3 regions of the Sphingobium chungangianum genome follow, and region 3 is predicted to be linked to each of the others. Evidence: riboswitches for the same ligand, from Rfam matches in the RefSeq annotation. Region 3 holds a riboswitch; each other region holds the start of a gene.
What was found. A riboswitch is a leader RNA that binds a small molecule or an ion and turns the genes downstream of it on or off. The one in region 3 is predicted to bind cobalamin.
Positions count from the first base shown of each region.

Region 1 (7,644 bases), on a different contig from region 3:
CAGGATCAGCGGCCATTCGCCATCGGGCTCGATGCAGGCGGAGATGCCGTAGACTTGGGCAAGGCTCTGTTCCGTCAGGACGTCGAGCGGCTTGCCATCGGCTACAAGCTTGCCATTGTCCATCAGCAGCAATCGATCGCAATAACGGGCGGCCATGCCAAGATCGTGCAGCACCGTCACGACCAGCGAGCCGGTGCGGGCTTCGGCCTTGAGCAGGTCCATGACATCCAGTTGATGACCGGGGTCGATCGCGGCGAGGGGTTCGTCGGCGATCAGGGCTGGCGCGCCTACTGCCAGCGCGCGGGCGAGGAGGACGCGGGCGCGCTCGCCGCCTGATAGTTCGGTCGCGATGCGGCCTTTCAGGTGGAGGACATCGGCGCGGGCTAGCGCGGCATCGACTAGAGCCTCATCCTGCGGAGACAGGCGGGACAGTGGGCCGAGATGGGGCATGCGGCCGAGCGCTACCAACCGTTCGACAAGCAACGGCCAGTGCAGCGTCTGGCCTTGCGGTAGATAGGCGACTCGGCGCGCTATGTCCTTTCGGCTGAGGCTGGCGATCGGGAGGCCGTCGATCGATACTTCGCCACCTTCCGCGCGGATGAGGCCGAGCAGGGCGCGGATCAGCGTGGATTTGCCAGCGCCATTGGGGCCGATGATGCCGACCAGTTGCCCCGGCTCCAGCGTCGTGGTGACGTCGGTCACGGCAGCGTGGCGGCCAAGGCGGACGGACAGGTTTTCAGTGCGGATGGTTACCATAGCCGCCGCTCCCGCATCAGGTGGACGAGGAAGACGGGGACGCCGAGCAATGCGGTCAGAACGCCGAGCTTGAGTTCGCTGCTGGTGGGGATCAGCCGAACGCCGATGTCCGCCAGCGTCAGCAGCGCCGCACCGCCGAGCAGCGAGGGGAGCAGGATGGCCGAAGGGGAGCGATCCGTGAGGGGACGGACCAAGTGAGGGACGATAAGGCCGACAAAGCCGATCGCCCCCGACACGGCAACCGCTCCGCCGACGCCGATCGCGACGCCCAGCATCATGCGCAGCCGTGCCTTGGAAAGGTCCACGCCCAGTGCTTGGGCGCCCTCCTCCCCCAAGGTCAGTGCATCGAGGCTGCGGCCGTCGGCGATCAGCAGCGCGGCGCCGAGGAGGACGCAGGGCAGCGCGATCCAGACATGGGCGTAGCTGCGATTCTCAAGGCTGCCCATCAGCCAGCTCATGATCTCCATCGCGGCGAAGGGATTGGGTGAAAGGTTGAGCGACAGGCTGATCCCCGCCCCCGTCAATGTCGCAACGGCGATGCCCGCCAGAATCAGGGTCAGCGGGCTTTCCGAAGGCCCCGCCAGCAGGAACAGCGCGGCTATGGCGATCAGGCTGGTGCCGATGGCAAGGACCGGCAGGATCGCGGGATGAATCTGCGCCAGCCCGAAATAAAGCGCACAGACCGCCCCCAGCGCGGCGGCATTCGACGCGCCGAGGACTGAAGGTTCGGCAAGCGGATTGCGGAGATAACCTTGAAGCGCCGCCCCGGCGAGGCCGAGCATAGCGCCGACGATCAGGCCGAGCAGCATGCGCGGGACGCGCAGGTCGACAAGGATGGCGCGCGCAACCTCATCACCGCCACCAGTCAGCACGGCGAGGATACGAGCGGGAGAGAGCGCAACCGCGCCCAGCGTCAGCGATCCCAACGCCGCAAGCAGGGTCAGCGCGAACAAAAGCGGCAGGAGCATCGGGTGGCGGCGCGCGCTCATGGCTTGCTTCTCCGCTGCTGCCCGGTAGAGCAGGTCACCTCCGTGCTCCTGCGAAGGCAGGAGCCCAGTCTAGACGGTCTCAACTGGGCTCCTGCCTTCGCAGGAGCACTGAACGTCCAGGAGGCGAGTTGATGCGCAGAAAGATCATCGCGGCACTGCTGGCGTTCAGCCTGACCGGCGCTGCGCCCTCGCCGCCCAAGCGTATCGTGTCGCTCAACACCTGTTCCGACCAATATGTGCTGACGCTCGCCGATCCGGGGCAGATCGCAGCCTTGAGCCCCTATGGGCATGATCCGGAACTGTCGGCGGCGGTAGCCAAGGCGCGGCGCTTTCCAGTGCTGAAACGCCCGGCCGAAGAGGTGCTGGCCTTGCGTCCCGATTTGGTGATCGGCTTTCCCGATGGCGCTGGCGGCGTTGTCGGCGCGCCGGATGGGCGATGGCGCAAGCTCGGGCTGGCGAGCGCGGACAGTTTTGCCGCCATCCGCGACCAGATCCGGCAGGTGGCGGCCGTTGTCGGCCATCCCGCGCGGGGCGAGGCGATGATCGCGGGCATGGAGCGCGACCTTGCCGCCCTGCCCCGGTCCCGGCGCGGCGGCGTGGCGGCCTATTATCAGCGGCGCGGATATATGACCGGGACCGGCACTTTGGTCGATGAACTGATCCGGCGCGCAGGCCTCACCAATCTGGCTGCGAAACTTGGCAAGCCAGCGCTGGCGCAGGTGCCGCTGGAGGAGATGATCGCGGCCAGGCCCGACTATCTGATTGTGGAAGAAGGCAGCGAAAAGGTCGTCGATCAGGGGACGGAAATGCTGCACCACCCGGTGCTGCGATCCATCCCCCGCATCCACGTACCGCAAGCGTGGACCGTGTGCGGCGGCCCCGCCTATGTGCAGGCCGCGCGCAGCATCGTGGCGCAGGCGGACGCCGCAAAAGGCAGGGTGCAGCCAAAGGCCGCGCCCCTGCGATGAAGGGGGGCAGTCGCCCACCCCCTTCACCTTCTACCGTCAGAAGCGGACACGCACGCCGCCATAGGCCGACCGGCCGTAGGTGCCATAACCATAGGCGGTGGCGTATTCCTGATCGAACAGATTGTCGATGCGACCATAGATTTCGAGCCTTTCCGTGATCGGGAAGGACGCGCGGATATCCGTTACCGCATAGCCGTCAATCTGCACCCGGTTGCGGGTCACGGGGTCGAGATCGACGCTGTCGCTGACCATCGTCACGGTTGCCCCGGTCGACAGGCCGAAGAACCAGGCATAATCGACCGATGCGCTGACGGCGTTAGCGGCGCGGCGCAGCAGGCGCTCGCCAAAGGCCGCGCTGCCCGGCGAACGATCACGCGCATCGACATAGCTATAGGCGGCGGTGAAGGTCAGTGCATCGACCGGACGCAGCGTCAGCGTCGTTTCCACGCCCTTGGCGCGGGTGCGATCCAGATTGCCATAGGTGAAGGTCGTATTGTCGTAATTCAGCTGGTCCCGCGTGTCGCGCCAGAATCCGGTGACGGACAGCACCGCCCGGTCGCTCCCCAGATTCTGGTCGAAGCCGATGTCGTAGCTCTTCGAACGCTCGGGCTTCAGGTTCGGATTGCCGCTGAATGTATCGTAAAGCTGATAGAGCGACGGCGCCTTGAAGCCCTCCCCGTAGCTCAGGCGGAAATTGGTCGCGCCACCATTGGGCGTGTAGTTGGCGTTCGCGCCGAACGTCGTCGCGCCGCCGAACTGGCTGTGATCGTCATGACGCACCCCTGCTGTCATGGACAGGCCCGCTACCGGCTTTACCACGGCCAGCGCATAGATGCTGTCGATGTTGGCGCGGTGGCTTTCCTGCGAACCGAAGCCGAAAAACTCATAATCGGGCCGCTCATGTTCATAGCCGAGCAGCAGCTTCACGTCATCGATGGGCTGATAGACGCCTTCATATTCGAAGCGCAGGTTCGTCCCGGAATAGCCGAAGTCCGGGGCGTTGCCGCGCACGAAATAATAATCGCGATCCTGCTGATACCAGGTAACGGCCGCCCGGTTGGTCAGCTTGCCGTCGAACAGCGCCAAATTCACGCCCGCATAGCCGATATATTGATTGGACTTCGCGACGTCGGGGCTGTCGGCCGGCGTGCCAAAGAAGCTGTCATAGTCGAGATCGCCGTTGATATAATAGCCGCGCAGGTCGAGGCTCAGATCATCGGTGAAGTCGATCTTCAGCCGGGCATTGCCAGTGATATTTTCATAGCCATCCTTTTCCGCGCCACCGAAATCGGAAGAGACAGCGGAGATGCCATCGGTGCGGAAATAGGCGAGGCCCACGCCGCCCGACAATATGCCGCTGGTGCCCGATACATCCGCCTTCGCATTCAGCGTATCGGCATAGCCATAATCGACCGACGCCTTGCCGCCGAACCCTTCGCTTGGGATACCGGTCATGATGTTGACGACGCCGCCGATCGCCTGGCTGCCATAGGCAATGGAGTTGGAACCGCGCAGCACCTCGATCCGGCGGATGTTGCCGACAAGCAAATTGCCGAAATCATATTGATCGCCGATGCCGCTCGGGTCGTTGACCTTCACGCCGTCGATCAGCACCAGCGTCTGCGTCGTTTCGGCGCCACGCACCGACACGCTGGTGACGTTGCCCAGGCTGCCGGTGCGGTTGAAGCGGATGCCGGGGGTGGTGATCAGCAGGTCCACGACGCTGACATTCTGGCGCGTTTCAATCGTCTTTTCGTCGATCACGGTCACCGCCTGCCCGACTTCATCGGTAGGCTGTTCGATGCCGAGCGCGGTGACGACGATCTCGCCCGAATCTTCGGCGAGAGCGGGGGTGGCGGCGAGGAGCGCCAGCAGTGAAATTCCGGTCCTGATCATATGTCTGTCTTCCCTGAGCGCCATGCGACATGAGCCCAGGGCCTGCCGCATGAGCGGCCGGTGCGCGGGAAGAAGAGACGCCAGCCCCGTCACGCGCACCGATGCGGCCCTGCGCCGCTTCGTCGCTCAGACGGAAAACACCGTGCCCGGACCTATCCCTGGACCCAAGGCAAGAGCGACCATGCGCCGGTAGGTTTCCTGGCTCGCGGGTCGTCGCGGTGATGCACGCCTTCCCGGACTTTTGGTCCAGTGGCTGGTCCCCCTCGCCTTCCCCTTTGAAGGCATGCGGGTTTCCCTGTGCATCGCGCTCGCCGCTTACAGTTGCAGGGACAGCCGCGGAGTTGGACGGTGATCCCGTCCGCACCGCATTCCCTTTCCGGCGCGATCTTCTTTCGCGAACGGTTGCCCGTTCACGCGGCGCGCCATAGGGGAAAGTGAGGCTATTGCCAAGGAGTGGATCGATGCGATTGCTGGGCGCGATACTGGCCGGGGGACGATCGAGCCGGTTCGGGAGCGACAAGGCGATGGCGCTAATGCCGGACGGGCGCACGTTGATGGAGCATGCCGTGGCAGCGATCGCGCCGCAGGTGGAGGCGGTGGTGGTTTGCGGTCGGAGCGTCGAGGGATTGACGGGGCTGGCGGATCGGCCTGCGTCGGACATGGGGCCGCTGGGGGGGCTGAACGCGGCGCTGCATCATGCGCGAGATCAGGGCTATGACGCGGTGCTGACGACGGGGTGCGACATGCCCGTTTATCCGGCGGCGCTGGTGGAGGCGCTTGTGGGTTACAGTGGGGCGGTGCTGAAAGGGCAGCAGCTTGCGGGCTTCTGGCCTGCGTCGCTCGCGGACGAACTGGACGCGCATCTGGCGGAAGAGAATAATCGGTCGATCTTCGGGTGGATCGAGCGGGTGGGCGCGCGGGTGGTGGAGCGGCCGGAACTGGTGCTGCCGAATATCAATCGGCCGGAGGATCTGGCGCGCTGGCGCGAGCCGAACTGAACTTGCCGAAGCCCCCTCCCTTCCTTCCAACTAAGTTCGGGGGCGTTCGGCAAGCTCAGGGCAAAAGTTGCAAAGAGCCGGTCTTCAAAGCTGAAGAGCGACGCTGGCTGCAACCCCTACAGGCATGGACGTTCCCGCCACCGCTTCACCAATCAGCAGCAGGGTCGGGTCTTCATCGCTGATCGTGGCGACCAGAAAGGCAAGCGCGGACAGCTTGCCCCGGATCAGGCGTTCGGTGGGGAGCGAGACGTTCACCGCCACCATCACCGGCGTTTCGGGATCGCGTCCGGCGGCGATCAACTGGCGGCTGATCTCTCCAGCGGCGGCGCGGCCCATATAGATGCCGAGCGTGCCGCCGGGACGGGCCAGCGCTTCCCAGTCGAGCTTGAGCGGCTCACCGGCTTTCAAATGCGCCGTCACCAGCGTCAGGCCGCGCGCCTTGCCGCGCAGGGTGAGCGAGGCGCTGCCGCTCGCCGCCGCCGCGCTGGCGGTGGTGATGCCGGGGCAAATGCGGAAGCGGATGCCGTCGGCGGCCAGATGCTCCATCTCTTCGGACGAGCGGCCGAAGACCGAGGGGTCGCCACCTTTGAGGCGCACGACGCGCTTGCCTGCCTTGGCGGCGGCGAGGAGCAGGTCGTTGATGCTCTCCTGCGCCTTGCTGTGGCGGCCGGAGCGTTTGCCGACGCTGATCCGCTCGACGCCCTCAGGGATCAGGTCGAGTACGCCGGGGCCGACGAGCGCGTCGTAGAAGACGATCTCCGCCGCGGCGATCAGCTTTTCAGCCTTGCGGGTGAGGAGGTCCGGGTCGCCGGGGCCTGCGCCGACCAGCCAGACTTCACCGGGAGCGATCAATTCATTCGGCTGCATGAAGGGCCTCCTGCGGAATTTGGGCGAGGATGTTGGCGAGCGCGGGACGGCAGGACCCGCAATTGGTGCCCGCGCCGATCGCCTTGCCGATGGCGGGAACGTCGACCAGGCTCTGGTCGCGGATGGCGGCAACGATCTGGTTGAGGCCGATGTCGAAGCAGACGCAGATGGTCGGCCCCTTGTCGGGCTGGTTGCCGGGACCGCGCGCGGCGAGGACGGAGGCGCCCACCTCTTCGGCTTCGAGCTGGCCGATGAGCCAGTCGCGCGAGGGGAGCAGGCCGGTGCGGGTGACGAAGAGGACCGCCGCCAGCCTGCCTTCGCGGATGATGGCGATGCGGCGGGTGCCGCGTGTCATGTCGACGGCTTCGACGCGGTCGCCCTTGGGCAGGCAGGCTTCAAGGCGCGTGGGATCGCCATTGCCCGCGACTTCGTAGAGCGCGCCGCCCGGAACGGTGACCTTCGTGGCCCAGAGACAGGGGACCTTGGCGGGCTGTTCACCGCGCAGGATGAGGAAGCCCTTCCATTCCGTCGCGACCTTTTCGATGCTGGCGGGCGTCGATTTGAAGCCGGGCTGGCCGGAATGCGGGTCAACCAGCGGGCGGGGCAGCAGGCCGGTACGGCCGCCGGTCGAGACTTGATCGGTCCAGTGGATCGGCGTGAAGATTTCGCCCACGCGCTGGCCTTCGCTGAACGCCACGCGGAAGATGCTGTTGCCCTGCGCGGTCTGGACCCGAGCGAGGTCGCCGTCGCAAATGCCCAGCTCCTCCGCATCCTTGGGGTGGATGTCGACCAGCGGTTCCTCGCGATGGCGGGCGAGCTTGGGCGACAGGCCGGTGCGGGTCATCGTGTGCCATTGGTCGCGGTAACGGCCGGTGTTGAGCGTCATCGACCACTGCTTGAGCGGCTCCTGAAGGTCCATCTGCTTGGTCAGCACCAACCGCGCCTTGCCGTCGGGGGTGGAGAAGCGGCCATCGGCAAAGGGCTTCTCACCACCCCAGCGGAAGGGCTCCATCGCTTCATAGGCGTCGTTGCCGATGGTGGCCTGGGCACGGAGGTTGAGCAGGCGCTGGCCGTCATTCTGATAGGCGGTCAGGCGGGCATGTTCGCGCCAGATGTCGGCGGGCCGGTCATAGGCGAAGGCGTTGCGCCAGCCCATGCGGCGGGCGACTT
Region 1 covers NZ_CDRNIV010000006.1:457,353-464,996, reverse strand. The annotation lists gene ACWNC0_RS09155 (ABC transporter ATP-binding protein) at 1-756, opposite strand, end outside; gene ACWNC0_RS09150 (FecCD family ABC transporter permease) at 750-1,745, opposite strand; gene ACWNC0_RS09145 (ABC transporter substrate-binding protein) at 1,877-2,713, shown strand; gene ACWNC0_RS09140 (TonB-dependent receptor plug domain-containing protein) at 2,750-4,609, opposite strand; cobalamin riboswitch at 4,781-5,028, opposite strand; gene mobA (molybdenum cofactor guanylyltransferase) at 5,071-5,607, shown strand; gene cobA (uroporphyrinogen-III C-methyltransferase) at 5,692-6,474, opposite strand; gene ACWNC0_RS09125 (molybdopterin-dependent oxidoreductase) at 6,461-7,644, opposite strand, start outside.
Region 1: it holds a riboswitch for cobalamin, as region 3 does, so the genes downstream of both, ACWNC0_RS09140 (TonB-dependent receptor plug domain-containing protein) here and ACWNC0_RS04085 (TonB-dependent receptor) in region 3, are expected to answer to the same signal.

Region 2 (7,644 bases), 820 kb from region 3:
TAGCCGACCAGATCGGTCGCCTCGGCCAGCGCCAGCGTTACCTCAGGCGTCACCAGCGCGTCAGCGCCGGGGCCGAGCCCTGCTACCGCCACCCATCCGCTCATGGCCGCCGTCCCTGACCGTGGATCAGCAGGATGGAAAAATAGCTGGTGATCGCCTCTGCCTTGTTTAGCGGAGTGATCTTCTGATCTGCCATCGTCGCATATTCGACCAGCCAGGCGCAGTCCTGCTTGCCCGCCGCTTCGACCGCGCGGCGCAGCTTGGCCAGATTGCGGCCGATCTTCATGACGACCAGCGCATTGCTGTCATGGATGCGCCGGGCCAGTTCCTCTTCGGGCAGGGTCGCCATCAACACGGTCAGCACATCGTCGCCCCAGCTGATCGGGGTGCCGCTCGCGGTCCACGCGCCCGACATGCCGGTGATGCCGGGCACGATCCGCACGGGCGCTAGTGGCGACAGGCGGCTGTGCAGATGCATGAAGCTGCCGTAGAAAAAGGGATCGCCCTCGCACAGCACGACCACATCTTCGCCCGCCGCTGCCAGTCCATGCAGATGCGCGGTGCATTCGGCGTAGAAGGCGGAAAGGTGCTGATTATAGCGCGGGTCGCTAACCGGGATTTCGGTCGTCACCGGATATTCCATCGCATATTCGATGGCATCGGGACGCAGCAGCCCATCGACGATCTTCCGCGCATGACCCGCGCGGCCGGGCTTGCGGAAATAGGCGATGTGGCGTGCATTGCGGATCAGCCGGTCGGCCCGTACGCTCATCAGGTCCTGCGCGCCGGGGCCAAGGCCCACGCCATGAATGGTCCCGCTCATTCGGCTGCGCTCGCTAGCGCGTTGACGGCCGCGACGGTGATCGCGCTGCCGCCCAGCCGCCCTTCGACGATGCAGCATGGCACAGGCTGCGCCTCCCACAGCGCCGCCTTGGACTCCGCCGCGCCGACGAAACCGACCGGGCAGCCGATAATTGCCGCCGGGCGCGGGCATGCCGGGTCTTCCAGCATGTTGAGCAGGTGGAAAAGCGCGGTAGGGGCGTTGCCAATGGCGACGACAGCGCCCGCAAGATGTGGCCGCCACAGCTCCAGCGCTGCGGCCGACCGGGTATTGCTCATTTTTTGCGCGAGATCGGGTACCTGGCTGTCGTTTAAGGTACAGAGGATCGTGTTGCCTGCGGGCAACCTCGCGCGCGTGATCCCTTCCGACACCATCCGCGCGTCGCACAGGATCGGCGCACCCGCCTCCAGCGCCGCGATCGCGGCCGTAGCGAAGTCCGGCGAACAGCGGATATGCGGCGCGAGCCCGACCATGCCCGCGGCGTGGATCATGCGCACGGCAACCCGTTCCTCTTCGGCGCAAAAGCGATCCAGTACCGCCTCTGCCCGGATCATCTGGAAGGACTGGCGATAAATTTCCGCGGCGTTCGTTTCATAAAGATGCGGCATCACTGGGCTCCGAGAAGGGCTATGATCTGATCGGGCGACAGGCCCGTTTGCAGCGGTGGCGCGCCCGCGCGCGCATGGCGGGCAAGGTCGAAGCGCCCGTCCCGTCCGGTAAGCACGACCGCCGCCTGCGACGGCCGGGCGCAGCCTTTGGCGCATCCGGAAACATGGAGTTCCGGCACATGGGGAGAGAGGCGAGCGGCTAGGTCGCGAGTGGAAACGCTCGCCTGCGGACAGGCGGGAGCGCCCGGACAAGCATCGGCGGCAAGGCAGGGGTCGTCAGGGTCATCGGCAGGCGCGCTGCTGCCCTCAAGCACCAGCCCTCGCCAAGGCGTGATCCGCACAGCCTGCGTGTACTGCGCGATGGCGGCAAGCAGCGCTTTTGCCTCGATCCGGCCGAAGGGCGCGGCATGGAAAGGACCGGGCGCGGCAGCCAGCGCAGCGCGCCGTGAACGGGTAGGTGCCGGAAGCTCCGCCGCCATGAAGGGAAGGGGCGCCTCATGCCGCGCCATGCGCCCGGCCTGCAACCCTCCGCTCTCCACGAACCAGCGAGCCAAACGGATCAGCCCGTCCGCCGCGTCCGCCACATCGACCGGAATGCCATGACCTCGCCCGTCCGCTCGCAGGATCAACGCTCTGCTCGCCGACCGTTCGATCCGGAAGTCGGCTGGAATATCTTTCAGCACCGGCGCAGGCCCTGCATCGATGGCAAATCCGACCTTGGCTGGCAGGTCCGGCAGTTCATCAACGCGCGAGGCCAAGGCGGCGGCGATGACTGCGCTGTCGCCGTCGGCGACCCAATCCGGGTTAATCAACATCGGCAGCTGCCGATCCTGCCCGGAATCAGCATGCGCCACCCCTAATGCGACGAGCCTCCCCATCAACGCACCATGCTTCGCTTGCGTCACGCCCCTGATCTGCAAGGCCGCGCGATTGGTGACGTCTATGTGGCCGTTGCCGAAAGCAAGTGCCGCTTCGCACAACCCCACAGTCTGTGCGCGGGTCATCCGGCCCAGCGCCGGGCGCACCCGGACCAACAGCCCGTCGCCCGCCATCATCGGCCGCCATGCTGTCGGGCACCAGCCGCGCACGCCAGCTCGCGCTGCGTCACGCCGCATCAGCTCCTGCATTGCTCCTGCACTCCCGCACCAGCGCCACAACACACGGACGGCACGCACAGGCAGGCGGACAGGCCGCACGCCTGCACGGCCGTAGCCGCACGAAATTCGTCGCTCAAACGGAGAACCGAGCCGTGACCATCCCCTGGATCATGGCAAGAGCGACCTTTGCTCCGGCAGGTCTCCTGGCTTGCGGGTCACAGCTTGGCATGGGGCCTTCCCGGATCGCTCCAGTGGCTGGCCGCCCCATTCTCAGGGTCGGCCGGTCCATGCCTCGCTCGCCGCTCACAGTTGCAGGGACAGCCACGGATTAGGGAGGAAACCCTCCCGCACCGCGTTCCCATTTAAGCCCCTTGCGGGGCACCGGCGCGATCGATGAACCGGGACGAACCCGGCTCGACGCGCTTCATAGGAGGGATGCGGGCGAAAGGGAAGTGGCCAAGGACCGCTTCCTTGCGTCAACCCAATGTCACCGCTACGCCTTCATCAACGATTGTAGAATGGAGAGGAAAAAAATGAGCGATTTCAACTTCGAAGCGACCAGCCGCTTCCTGGAAACGGACAAGGGACGGCTCCATTATCATGAAGCCGGATCAGGTCCCGCGCTGCTGCTGCTCCACGGGTCCGGCCCCGGCGTGACCGGCTGGGCGAATTTTCAGGGTAACCTGCCCTTCTTCTCCCAGCATTTCCGCACCATCATCCTGGACGCGCCCGGTTATGGGAAAAGCGATCCCGTTGATGGCGATCCGGTGGGCGTGGCGCGCGACGCGGTTGTCGCCCTGATGGACGGCCTTGGCATCGACCGCGCCCATGTGGTCGGCAACAGCTATGGCGGCATCGTGGGCGGTCACCTCGCCGCTTCGCATCCCGATCGCGTGCTGCGCTACATCACGATTGGCGGGATCGGCTTCAACATCACCTCGACCTTCCCCAATGAAGGGCTGACCCGCCTCGTCGATTTTATCGAGGACCCGACGCGGGAAAACATCATCGCGTGGCTCGAATCCATGGTCTACGACAAATCGATCATCACCGACGAACTGATCGACATGCGTTACAAGGCGGCGCTGGAGCCGGTGACGATGGAAAGCAGCCGCAAAATGTACACGCGCGCAGCACTAGGTTTCATCGCCCAGTCGATGAGCGGGCCGGGCGTATCTCAGCGTATCGATTATCTGGGCAGGATTCAGGCGCCCACGCTGATCATGTGGGGCCGCGATGACAAGGTCAGCCCGCTCGACGGCGCGCTGTTGCCCATGCGCATCATCCCCAATGCGGAGTTGCATGTATTTCCGCGCTGCGGCCATTGGACGATGATCGAACACAAGGACCGGTTTGAAGCGCTGGCGCTGGATTTCTTGCGGGGGTGAAAAGGGGGCAACCCAACATCCGTTCGCCCTGAGCCTGTCGAAGGGCTTTTCTTTCCTGAAGAGAAGTGAAGGGCTTCGACAGGCTCAGCCCGAACGGAGGGAAGCTGGTCAAGTTACCGCCGCACCACCACCGAATGCCAATCCGTGCGCTCTTCCCAGCCCCGACGCTCCAATTCCGGCACATCCTCCTCGCTCACCGGTCGGCCAAGGCACAGCAGCCCCAGACACTCCCAGCCCGTCGGAATGTCCAGCATCGCGTCCACGCCTTCGGGCTGCATGATCGACACCCACCCCATCCCGATCCGCCGTGTCTGCGCCGCCAGCCAGAGCGTATGGACCGCCATCACACAGCTATAGCGCCGCGCCTCGGGCATGGTGACAGCGCCCAGATGATGGCCGGTTTCCGTCCCATCGTCGCAATAGACGGCGAACAGCACCGGCGCCTCACGCAGCCCATGCAGTTTCAGGCTGCGATAGAGCCGGTCCTGATCCCCATCATATTCCTTGCCCGCTTCCCTGACTTGGCGGTCGACATGGCAGGCCAGCCCCTCGCGCAACTCCGCCGTCTCGATCCGCACAAAGCGCCACGGCTGCGACAGGCCGACGGACGGCGCGCGATGCGCCATGCTGAGCAGCCATTCGACATCATTCTCATCGATCGGGTCGGTCCGGAAATGGCGAATATCCCGCCGCGCCCGGACCAGTGCCTCGAACTGCGCGCTGTCGATCGGGGTGATAGCGGGTCCGCTCATCAAAATTCGATCCCTGCCTGCGCCTTCACGCCGCTGCGGAAGGGATGCTTGACCAGTGTCATTTCCGTCACGAGATCGGCCGCCTCGATCAGAGCCTCGGGCGCGTTGCGGCCGGTGATAAGGACATGCTTCATCTCGCCCCTGCTCGCCACGGCCTCAAGCACCTCATCAACGGGCAGATAGTCGTAGCGCAGGACGATATTAAGCTCATCTGCCAGCACCATATCATAGGCGGGATCGGCGATCATCCGCTTTACCTCGTCCCACGCTTCACGGGCGAGCGCAATGTCGCGGGTCTTGTCCTGCGTGTTCCAGGTAAAGCCTTCGCCCATCGGCTTGAATGTGACATTGTCCGGAAACGCATCGAACACGACTTTTTCTCCGGTGGTCATCGCGCCCTTCACGAACTGGACCACGCCGACCTTCTTGCCATGACCGATGGCGCGCACGACCATGCCCAGCGCAGCGGTCGTCTTGCCCTTGCCCTTGCCGGTATGGACGATCAGCAGGCCCTTTTCCTGTGTCTTGGTCGCCATGATCTTGTCATGGGCGGCCTGCTTCTTCTTCATCTTCTCGGCATGTTGTTCGGGCGTGCGTTCGATCATGATGGGTCCTTCAGTTGGGCGAGGAGCATGGCGGCGCTGTTCGACCGTGGCCGCCACAGCCCCCGGTCCAGCGCTTCGTGGAGGCGCGCGGCGGTCTCGCGCAGCGCGGCGGGATTGACGTCGGCCATGAAGGCCCGCACCGCCTCATCCTCGATAAAGGCGGCGTGGACGGCGTCGAAATGATGGTCCTTCACGCCATGGGTCGTGGCGGCAAAGGCAAAGAGATAATCGACCGAAGCGGCAATCTCGAACGCGCCCTTATAGCCGTGGCGCATCATGCCCGTGATCCATTTGGGGTTGGTGACGCGCGCCCGCACCACCCGGCCGATCTCATCCTCCAGCGTCCGGACGACGGGGCGTTCGGGCCGACTATGGTCATTATGGTAGCTGAGCGGCGTCCGCCCCGACAGATGCTCGACAGCCGCCGCGATCCCGCCTTCGAACTGATAATAATCGTCGCTGTCGAGCAGATCATGCTCGCGATTATCCTGATTCTGGATGAGGGCGTCGGCCTCGGTTAGCCGCTGCGCGAACAATCCTCGCTCCGCATCCCCTTCGACCCCGCTGCCATAAGCATAGCCGCCCCAATCCAGATAGATGTTCGCAAGGTCCGATCGATCATGCCACAGTCGCTCGTCGATCATCGCCTGCAAGCCTGCACCATAAGCGCCCGGCTTCGATCCAAAAACGCGCGCCCCCGCGCGCCGCAGCGCCGCCTTCTCAGGCGTCCCCTCGGCAATCAGCGCCGCCGCCTCCGCCCGGTGACGAGCCGCAGCCGGATTGTCCTCATCGGGCTCATCCAGCGCCATCACGGCGCGCGCGGCGCTATCGATCAGGTCGATCTGTTCCGGGAAGGCGTCGCGGAAGAAGCCCGACACGCGTAGCGTCACATCCACGCGCGGCCGGTTCAGTTCGGCGATCGTCATCACCTCAAAGCCCACGACCCGCCCCGAAGCCCACTCCCATCGCGGCCGCACGCCCATCAAAGCCAGCGCCTGCGCGATGTCGTCGCCGCCCGTCCGCATGTTCGCCGTGCCCCAGGCCGACAGGGCAACGGAGCGGGGATAATCGCCCTCCCGCTGAAGATAATCCTGCACAATGAGGTCGGCGGATCGCTGGCCCAAATTCCAGGCGGCCACGGTCGGCACCGCGCGCGTATCGACCGAATAGAAGTTCCGCCCGGTCGGCAGCACATCGGGCCGCCCCCGCGTCGGCGCGCCGGACGGGCCGGGCAGCACGAACTTACCGTCGAGCGCCTGAAGCAGCGCAGCCTTCTCTGCCTCTCCGCAAGCATCCACGCGGGGACCAAGGTCGCTGCGTATCACCTCCAGAACGCGCCCGCTCGACGGCCCCGGCGCGGCCTCGCCCGTGTCGAGCAGCTGCATGGCATAGAGCTCCAGCCGCTCCACCGTATCGCCGGTGCTGCGCCATGCATCCTGCGCCACGCCTGCCAGCACGTCCGGGCGCGGCCCATCCCAAGGCTTGCCCATGCCGCAGTCGAGCGGATCGAAACCCAAATCCAGATCGTCCGCCAGAGCCCGCAGCAGCGATTGCTGATCCTCCTCCAAACCTCTCGGGCAGCGAACAAGGGAGATCAGCAGGTCCCGCCGCAACGTCCCTTCAGGCGATCGGGTAAAGACATGCAGCCCGTCACGAATCTGCATTTCCTTCAATTCGCATAGATAGTTATCGATCGCAGCTAAGGCATCGTCCCCGCTGCCCTCTGCGCCCGCGTCCTTGTCCAGCCCCTGCGATGCCGCGAGCGCCAATATGTCCCGGCGCAACGTTTCCAGCCTGCGCGGGTCCATCCCCGCCGCCAGATAATATTCATCGACCAGCGCCTCCAGTTCCTTGAGCGGCCCATAGGTTTCCGCACGGGTCAGGGGCGGCGTCAGATGGTCGACGATGCACGCGCCGATCCGCCGCTTGGCCTGTGTGCCTTCGCCCGGATCGTTGACGATGAACGGATAGATTTGCGGGATCGGCCCGGCGCAGATTTCCGGAAAGCAACTTTCCGACAGCGCGATCGCCTTGCCCGGCAGCCACTCCAGATTGCCATGCTTGCCCACATGCACGACCGCATGCGCGACGAATGTGTGCGCCAGCCAGATGTGGAAGGCGAGATAGGCATGCGGCGGCGGCAACGCCGGGTCATGGTAGCTGCTCTTCGGATCGACATCATAGCCGCGCGACGGCTGCACCGCGACCGCGACCTGACCGAAGCGATGGACCCGAAGGGAGAAGACCTCACCCTGACAGAAGGGATCGTTCTCCGGCTCGCCCCATCGCTCGATAACGGCTGTGCGAACGCTTTCGGGAAAGTCATCAAATGCCGCTCTATAGTCGGCCAGCG
Region 2 covers NZ_CDRNIV010000002.1:65,898-73,541, forward strand. The annotation lists gene cobJ (precorrin-3B C(17)-methyltransferase) at 1-104, opposite strand, end outside; gene cobI (precorrin-2 C(20)-methyltransferase) at 101-823, opposite strand; gene ACWNC0_RS00530 (precorrin-8X methylmutase) at 820-1,449, opposite strand; gene ACWNC0_RS00535 (cobalamin biosynthesis protein CobG) at 1,449-2,564, opposite strand; cobalamin riboswitch at 2,723-2,947, opposite strand; gene ACWNC0_RS00540 (alpha/beta fold hydrolase) at 3,080-3,934, shown strand; gene bluB (5,6-dimethylbenzimidazole synthase) at 4,048-4,686, opposite strand; gene cobO (cob(I)yrinic acid a,c-diamide adenosyltransferase) at 4,686-5,291, opposite strand; gene cobN (cobaltochelatase subunit CobN) at 5,288-7,644, opposite strand, start outside.
Region 2: it holds a riboswitch for cobalamin, as region 3 does, so the genes downstream of both, ACWNC0_RS00535 (cobalamin biosynthesis protein CobG) here and ACWNC0_RS04085 (TonB-dependent receptor) in region 3, are expected to answer to the same signal.

Region 3 (7,644 bases):
CGCATTGACCACGCCGTCGCCGTTGATGTCGGCGGCAACTGGTCCAACCGGTACGTTGGGAATGACGCCCACGGTGGATGTATCCACGACGACGCCGTTCGCCACGGGTTGGAAGATTCCCAATATGTCTGTCGCCGGGGTATTTTCATGAAAGTAGAACAGGCCCGCGGTCAGGTCGAAGGCTTCGGATGTGACCTGGACCTGAAATTCCTGGGTGAACTGCTTCTGACTGGTCGATCGCGACGTCAGCAGGGAAAAGAAGGAATCGTTGGGCTGAGGCGCATTGTTGGGGTCGAGCACGGCCGGAATATTTTGTGCCAGCAATGCCTGCAATTGGAGGGTCGTAAATCGCAAACCTCCGGTCGCGCCAAGGTCGTAGATGTTCGGATCCTGCCGGAACTTGCGATAGGCAGTGATGCTCTTGAGCGTAATCTCATCGCTCACGGGATAGGTGAAGGTGAGGCTATGCCCTTGCGTCACTACATGTTCGGGACTGGTCGCATTGGCGACTGACGTCAGGCGATCAGTCGAAATATTGGTGATGCCGCCGAATAGCGGCTGGAAGGCGATAATCGGCGCCAACAACTGGCCTGATGCATCCGGGATGACGCCATAGCTCTGTATCGCCCGGCCGGTCGAACGCGCATCGGTATAGTCGAAGCGATAGTCGGCGGTCAGATCGCCCAGATCCAGTCTTGCCGCGACGCCGACACCATCGACATTGCGTTCGCCCAGCCGGTCGGCGATGCGTTGCACGCCGAATGACGGGTCGCGCTGACGCAGATCTATGGTGCGGCCGCCCAGGAGGTTGCGATAATCACCCTCAATCTCGTCATGAAGGTAGGACAGCTTGACCGACAAGGGGCCGAAGGCGGGCAGGTCGACGGATACTTTCGTCCGGAACGCGTCGTAATTGCCATAGGATACCGTACCGCGAACGCCGAACTCGCCCGTTGGAGCAGCCGTCACAAGGCTGATCGCGCCGCTTGTCGCGTTGCGGCCGAACAGCGTTCCCTGCGGGCCGCGCAGCACTTCTACACGCTGGATGTCGGACAGGTCGAAGATCGAGCCGACGGTGCGGCCGATATAGACGCCGTCCAGATAGATGCCGACTTTTGGATCGACCGCATTGTTGGACGTGCCGGAAGCCACGCCGCGAATGATGATTGTGGGATTGGATTGCAGGCCCTGCGTATTGATCTGAAGGCTGGGCGCCAGGCCAGCGAGGTTGCGCACATTGGTGACGCGCAACTGGTCAAGCTGGTCTGCGCCGATGGCGGTAACGGCGACGGGCACCTTTTGCAGGCTTTCCTCGCGCCGCTGCGCCGTCACTATGATGTCGGCCAGCTGCCCCTGAACCGCAGCCTGCGTGGCCGGGTCGGCAGTCTGCGCCAGAGCCGTTGTCGTGGCGAACGATGATATGCCCGCTAACGCAACGGCAATAGATGAACGCATGGCAATCCCCTTCCTTTCGTCGGGCGATGCCATCCCTCGATACGGGCCGTGCTCCGTTTAGAAGCTCGGTCCACCATCCGGGACCGAACACGCGTACGCGCATCCGAAAGCGGACGTTTGGCGGTGTTCCGCCATTATATTGTTCATGATGCAGCCTGATCTGCGGCGCATGGCCGCGAGCCCTTTCTGCATCCTCTCCTGACAGCTTCGGCCACCGATCAGCTCTTCGGCCGAGCTATCTTGTTTGCATGCAGCGTGTCTTGAAATGATCCCTTCGTCAAGGGCCATCCACAATCAGCGAGGTTTCAGCGGCGCCACCGGACATGCCACTGCAAGAACAGCGTGCCATTCTCCCGGAAGAGCCGAGGTGCGACGATCCGCCTGCGCGATTTCCCGCAGTTCGGCCCTGAAACGCTCGATCCTTTCCGCGACACGCGCGACGCCCACGGGCGACAGCTTGACCGTTTCCACGCCGAAGATCGTATCTGGGTCGCCATAGTTCAGATTGAAGAACAGATGCTTCATATGCTGTTCGAAATGCCTGCGCATGGGCTCGCGTTGCCACACATGGGCCGGGTCCAGCCGCGCACGTAGACGTCCTCCCGGCAGGCGATCGATCAGCGCCAACCTTTCCAGCCGTTCGACATGTTGCGCGATATGTTCGGGCGGTATGCCAAAGCCTTCCTCGGCTTCGGACACCGGCCAACCCGTGACGATGATGAAGAAAATGGTGGATAGTTCGGGGCTTGTGGTCAGCGCCTTTTCCTGCGCCAGCGTCAGCTTGTCGGATGACCGATCGCGCACGGCGGCCTCTTCGGCGATTTCGGTGAGCGTGGTGTCGGCGAGTGCGCACAGTTGCGACAAGGTGCGCAGGCCCAGCCCACGGCCATGCAGCCATCGTTTGACGGTGGCGGTGCCCACGCCAAGCTTTTTCGAGACGTCGGCCTGGGTCAGGCCCGCTGCTCGTAGCCGCCGTCGGAGCGCCGCCAGCAGCAGCTCATGTTCCATTCCGAAAGGGTCGTTGGACGGATGAGAGGGGCTCATCAGATGATCCCTTCCCACGCTGCAAGGATGATGTGGGCCGACCACGGCGCTAGATCATATTCCGCGATGTTTGATCGTGGATGGTTCCGCGATCGATATCCATCCCTCGACTCTTCGGCTGCACGGCTTTCGTGCAGCCGAAGCTTCTTGTCTTCTCCAGTCATGGCCTCTCCAGCTTATTCTTTTGGGAAGGGTAAGTAACTCGACGCCGCTGACAAGGTCCAACTGATCCTCATCACCACTAGAGTATTTTCCTATCGCATTCGCGCATGCTTGTGCATAGTTTTGCTCTTGGAGCAGCATGGGGGGTGAATGGAATGAGCCAGTTTCTCGATTATCTTCAGGCGCGGGCGGACGAGGAAGACGTGTCGGACTGGTTCCTGGTCAGTCAGGAGATGATTGACCAGTTCGCCGAAGCGACCAAGGATCATCAATATATCCATGTCGATCCGGAGCGCGCAAAGCAGTCGCCCTTTGGCGGGACGATTGCTCATGGTTTCCTGACGCTTTCACTCCTGCCGCACCTGTGCGCCGATGCGCGAGGCGACATCGTTCCCGACGGCGCTACTGAGATCAATTATGGCAGCAACAAGCTACGTTTCCTGGCGCCCGTTCGATCCGGCAAACGTGTGCGTGGAAGGTTCAAGCCGCTGGAGATCGTCGAAAAGCGGCCGGGGCAGATTCAGCTGACCACCGAAGCAACGGTAGAGATAGAAGGCGAGAGCAAGCCCGCGCTAATCTGCGAATGGATAACCCAGTTCCAGCTTTGATCCGGCAATCGTCGGAGTAAGCGGATTGGGCTATCCATTCAGGCGGCGGTGTTGGTCGCGTGTAGGCCGAAGGCCATGCGCGCGGCGTTGATGGTGTATTCATACTCCTCGCCGCCCGGTACGAGGTCGTGCCAGTTCTTGTGCGTGATCGCCGCGAAACTGTCCTGCCATATCTTGCAGGCGATCAGTTGTATTTCTGTTTCCTTGGGGGCGCGCTGTGCTTCCAGGCAGTCACGCAATATCGCGTGAAAAACGGCGCCCCTTAATGGTGCGTGCTTCATTGGCATCCTCTCCAGGCTACTGATTCTTTGTCCAGATTGCCGAGGGGGAAAATTGCATAGCGGCGAAAAGACGTCAACTACGTCTCAAAATTTCCACGGGTATTTAACATGTATTCTATTGTAGTTTGACCGTTGCCCTATCCACTTTTACTTTATGAACATCGCCGTTCATTATGTAAGCCATTGATTGGGAAGGCCGCAGGCTCTTTGTAGATGCGGCCTTCCCCAGCATCAGAAGCTGAACTTGATGCCGCCTCTCACCGTTCGCGGTTCGACCACGCGGCTTAGCCTCCCTTCGACAGGCTCCGCATCTGCGGCGGGAAGGTAGGACTCGTAATAATAAGCGATGTCCTTGTCCCCGCTGCCAAGGATGTTGAGCAGTTCGGCATAGACTTGCACCCGCTTGCCTTTCCAGGCGGCGCGGGCGTTGACGATTGTGCTGCCGGAATCGCGCACGCTATTGTCCTCGATCAGCGGCGAGGGGCCAAGGTGGCGGACGCGGATGCTGGCTTCCCATGGGTCAAGCACGATGGCCGCGCCAGCGGACGCGGCATTTTTGAAGGCGTTGGGAATATGGTCGCCATTGGTATAGCGGCTGTGGCTGGCGGTGTAATTGCCGTCGAAGGCGAGCCAGGGGAGCGGGCGCCAGAAGGCGACAAGCTCATAGCCGTGGCGGCGGCTGGCTCCGCTGGGTTCGACCGCATTTGAGTCGCCGACGAAACGCAACTCGCTGCCGACATTCAGCCACCAATAGGTCGCGGTGAAGGTGAAGCCGGGTAGTTGCAGGCGGCCGCCCAATTCCTTGCCCGTGCCGCGCACGAGCATCGGGACAGGCGTGTCGACATTGACCGCGCCGCGCGCATCGTTGGAATGAAAGCCCCGGCCCCAATTGGCATAAAGTTCGACATGCGGCGTGATTGCCCAGGCCGCCGACGCCTTGGGAGAGACGAGCGTGTCCGATCCGCTGCCTTCGCCTAGCGCGGCGGCGACGGCGTCGCGGGCGCGGACGTCGTAATGATAATAGTCGCCGCGCAGGCCGCCAGTGACTCGCAAGCCCGGCAGCGGCGTGACGGTCGCTTCGCCATAAAGGGCTGCTGAACCCTGCTTTACGCGATAGCGGCCGAGCGAGGATAGGAAGGCGCGGTTCGACGTGCGATTGACGCCGACATTGCCGATCGCGTCATAGCGATTTTCCGTGCCGAGCTTCAGTTGCAGTGCCGGGGCGATGTCCCAACGCTTTTCGCCGGTGAAGCCCAATACCCAGCGGCGGTCGAACTGCTCGATCTGCGCGCTGGTGCCGTCGGGATCGGTGTAGGTGGGGTTGGAGAACATCGTCCAGTCATAGAATTGCGCGTAGAGATTGGTGCGCCATGTCGGCTGGATGGTAGCGATGTTGCCGATGATGCGCGTCGTTTCCCCGCGCGCGGAAGGATCGGGCGAACAGAAGACATCGGGGCAGAGCGGCGTGCCGATGATCCGTTCGGGTATCTGCTCGGTCGGGCGCCATGTCGCGCGATAGGCGTGGAGCGTGGCGTCGATCTTACCGGCCCCGGCGGGAAGCGTATATTTGGCGAAACCTGCATAGTGGCGCAGATGTTCGGCCTCCTGCCACGGGCCGTCATAAGCCTTGGCCTGGGCGACGAGGGTGAGATTGCCTGCGCCCGCCTTTACCGTGCCGCCCGCCGCCAGCCTGCGCCAGCCGAAGGAGCCGCCCTCCGCCGCGACCCATGGACGGTCATAGCCGTCGATCGTGGTCATATAGGCCGCGCCCGCGAGCGCGAAGTCGCCGCCATCGGCGCGATAGGGGCCTTTGCGAAAATCCTCCCGCGCGATGATTTCGGGGATGAGTCCGTTGAGGTCGAGATAGCCCTGGCCGTGGCCATGGGTGCGGAAGTTCATCTGAACCCCGTCGATATAGGTGGTGAAGTCCGACCCATGGTCGAGATTGAAGCCGCGCAGGAAATATTGATTGGCCTTGCCGCTGCCCGAATGCTGGGCGGCGACCAGACCCGGCACCGCTTCGAGCAGTTCAGCGACGCGGAGCAGCGGACGGACGAGAAGGTCCGCGCCGCCGACGCTGCCCTCGCTTGCCGCATGAGCGGTGCCGACCTTGTCCTCTCCCCGGCCGAAGACGACGATGGTGTTCGCATCCTCGCCCGCGTCATTCGCATCGGCAGCGAAGGCGGGGAATGGGAGGAGCGTGGCGGTCAGCGCGCAGGCAGCGCGGTGGAGTTGATTGGGTAGTTTCACTTGATGCACTCCGGGCGTCTGGCGACACTCGGCGAGAGACCTGCCGCCAGACGGCGACCGGCGCGCGCCGACGGCCGGACGCCCCCAAGGCGACCGCCAGCGTCACCGAAGCGGCCTCTCGCCGCTCGTTCGTCGCTCAGACGGAAACTACCGTGCCGCGGCCATCCCCTGGACCAAGGCAAGAGCGACCAGACGCTGGCAGGTCTCCTGGCTCGCGGGTCATCGCTTGATGCACGGCCTTCCCGGGCCTCGCAGGATTTAGCGTCCGGCCCAGTGACTTGCCCCATCCCGCCTATGAGGTGGGGCGATGTGCATCGCGCTCGCCGCTTACAGTTGCAGGGACAGCCTTGGCTTGGGGAGGCGGATGCCTCCTTTACCATGTTCCCTTTTAAGCCTCTTTCGAGGCACCGGCGCGATCATGCCCGGGGGTTGCCCGGGTGACGGGGGGATAGCGGAGCTGTGGGGGTAGGGCAAGGGGGGTGGGTAGGGGGGTGGGGTGAGGTAACTTGCTCCCTCTCCCCTTCAGGGGAGAGGGTTGGGGAGAGGGGAGCGGCGGTCGTGCTTTGCGTTCCCCTCTCCCGCCTTCGCTATGCTCGGCACCCTCTCCCCTGAAGGGGAGAGGGGATGGGGTCTGGCAATCAGTTCAGCGTCGCGCCACGCTCTCGCTGGAGGCGCAACGCCATGGCTTGGTAGCGGACGGCGCGTTCATTGTGGAGGGCGATGGTGGCCTGGTCTGCGCCGCGAAGGCGGGCTTCCCTGGCCTGCCGCGCTTCCTGGGCGGCGCAGGCGGAAAAATGTGATGCGTCATTGGGGCGCATGGCCCTTATCCTCTCTCAATTTCTTATGGCTCGAACGATAACATCGGCCTGTTTCCCGCTGCCATTACGCAGGTTAACGCCGGAAAGCTTCTGTTTTTTGACAGCCTGCTTGCAAATGATTTCAGGAAGGGATTTCTGCGCTTTTCAAGCAGTTGAGCGGATGGCGCTAAGGGGCTTCTTGCTATCAGCCGCCCCGGTTCCACGATGCATCGCGGAAGGTGTCGCGCAAGAAGCCGATGAAGGCGTCTACGGCGGCGGGACGACCTGCGGCGCGGGGGTGGACGGCGTGAACGGCAAGGTCAGCGGGGCCTTCCCAGCTATCGAGGACGCGGACGAGGCTGCCTTCCGCGATCAGGTCGCCCACGTCCCAGAGCGAGCGCAAGGCGATCCCGACCCCGGTAAGGGCGAGTTCGCGCACGATTTCGCTGCTGTTGGTGCGGACATGGCTTTGGCCATCGATCAGCTTGCGCGCGCGGCCATTCACCAGCCGCCATGGCAATTGTCCATCGGCCGCGAGCAGGCGGTGGCGGGGGAGGTCGGCGATCTTGTCCGGAATGCTATGCGCGGCAAGATAGGCGGGGCTGGCGCAGAGGATGCGGCGGTTGGTGGCGAGATGATGTCCCTCCAGATGGAGAGGAATGTCGCTGGTGATGCGGATTGCCACGTCGATGCGCTCGGTGAGCAGGTCTTCATAGGCGTCGGACAGGTTGAGTTCGAGATCGACGCGCGGATGGAGGTCCAGGAAGCGGCCGACATGGGGCGCCACATGCAGGCGGCCGAAGGAGGTGGGAGCCGAAATGCGCAGCCGCCCGGACGCGCTCCGGTGCCGACTGGTGACGCGTTGCTCCGCCTGATGGATGGCGTCGAGGATGGCGACCAGGTCGCGATGCAGGCTGGCGCCTTCCTCCGTCAGGGCAAGGCGGCGCGTGGTGCGATGGATGAGGCGGACGCCGAGGCGCGCCTCCAACCGGGAGATGCGTTTCGACATCATGGCAGGCGAGATGTTCAATATGCGGCCTGCCGCCG
Region 3 covers NZ_CDRNIV010000002.1:885,410-893,053, forward strand. The annotation lists gene ACWNC0_RS04065 (TonB-dependent receptor) at 1-1,455, opposite strand, end outside; gene ACWNC0_RS04070 (helix-turn-helix domain-containing protein) at 1,750-2,499, opposite strand; gene ACWNC0_RS04075 (MaoC family dehydratase) at 2,817-3,269, shown strand; gene ACWNC0_RS04080 (hypothetical protein) at 3,308-3,550, opposite strand; gene ACWNC0_RS04085 (TonB-dependent receptor) at 3,782-5,761, opposite strand; cobalamin riboswitch at 5,981-6,227, opposite strand; gene ACWNC0_RS04090 (hypothetical protein) at 6,439-6,618, opposite strand; gene ACWNC0_RS04095 (LysR family transcriptional regulator) at 6,803-7,644, opposite strand, start outside.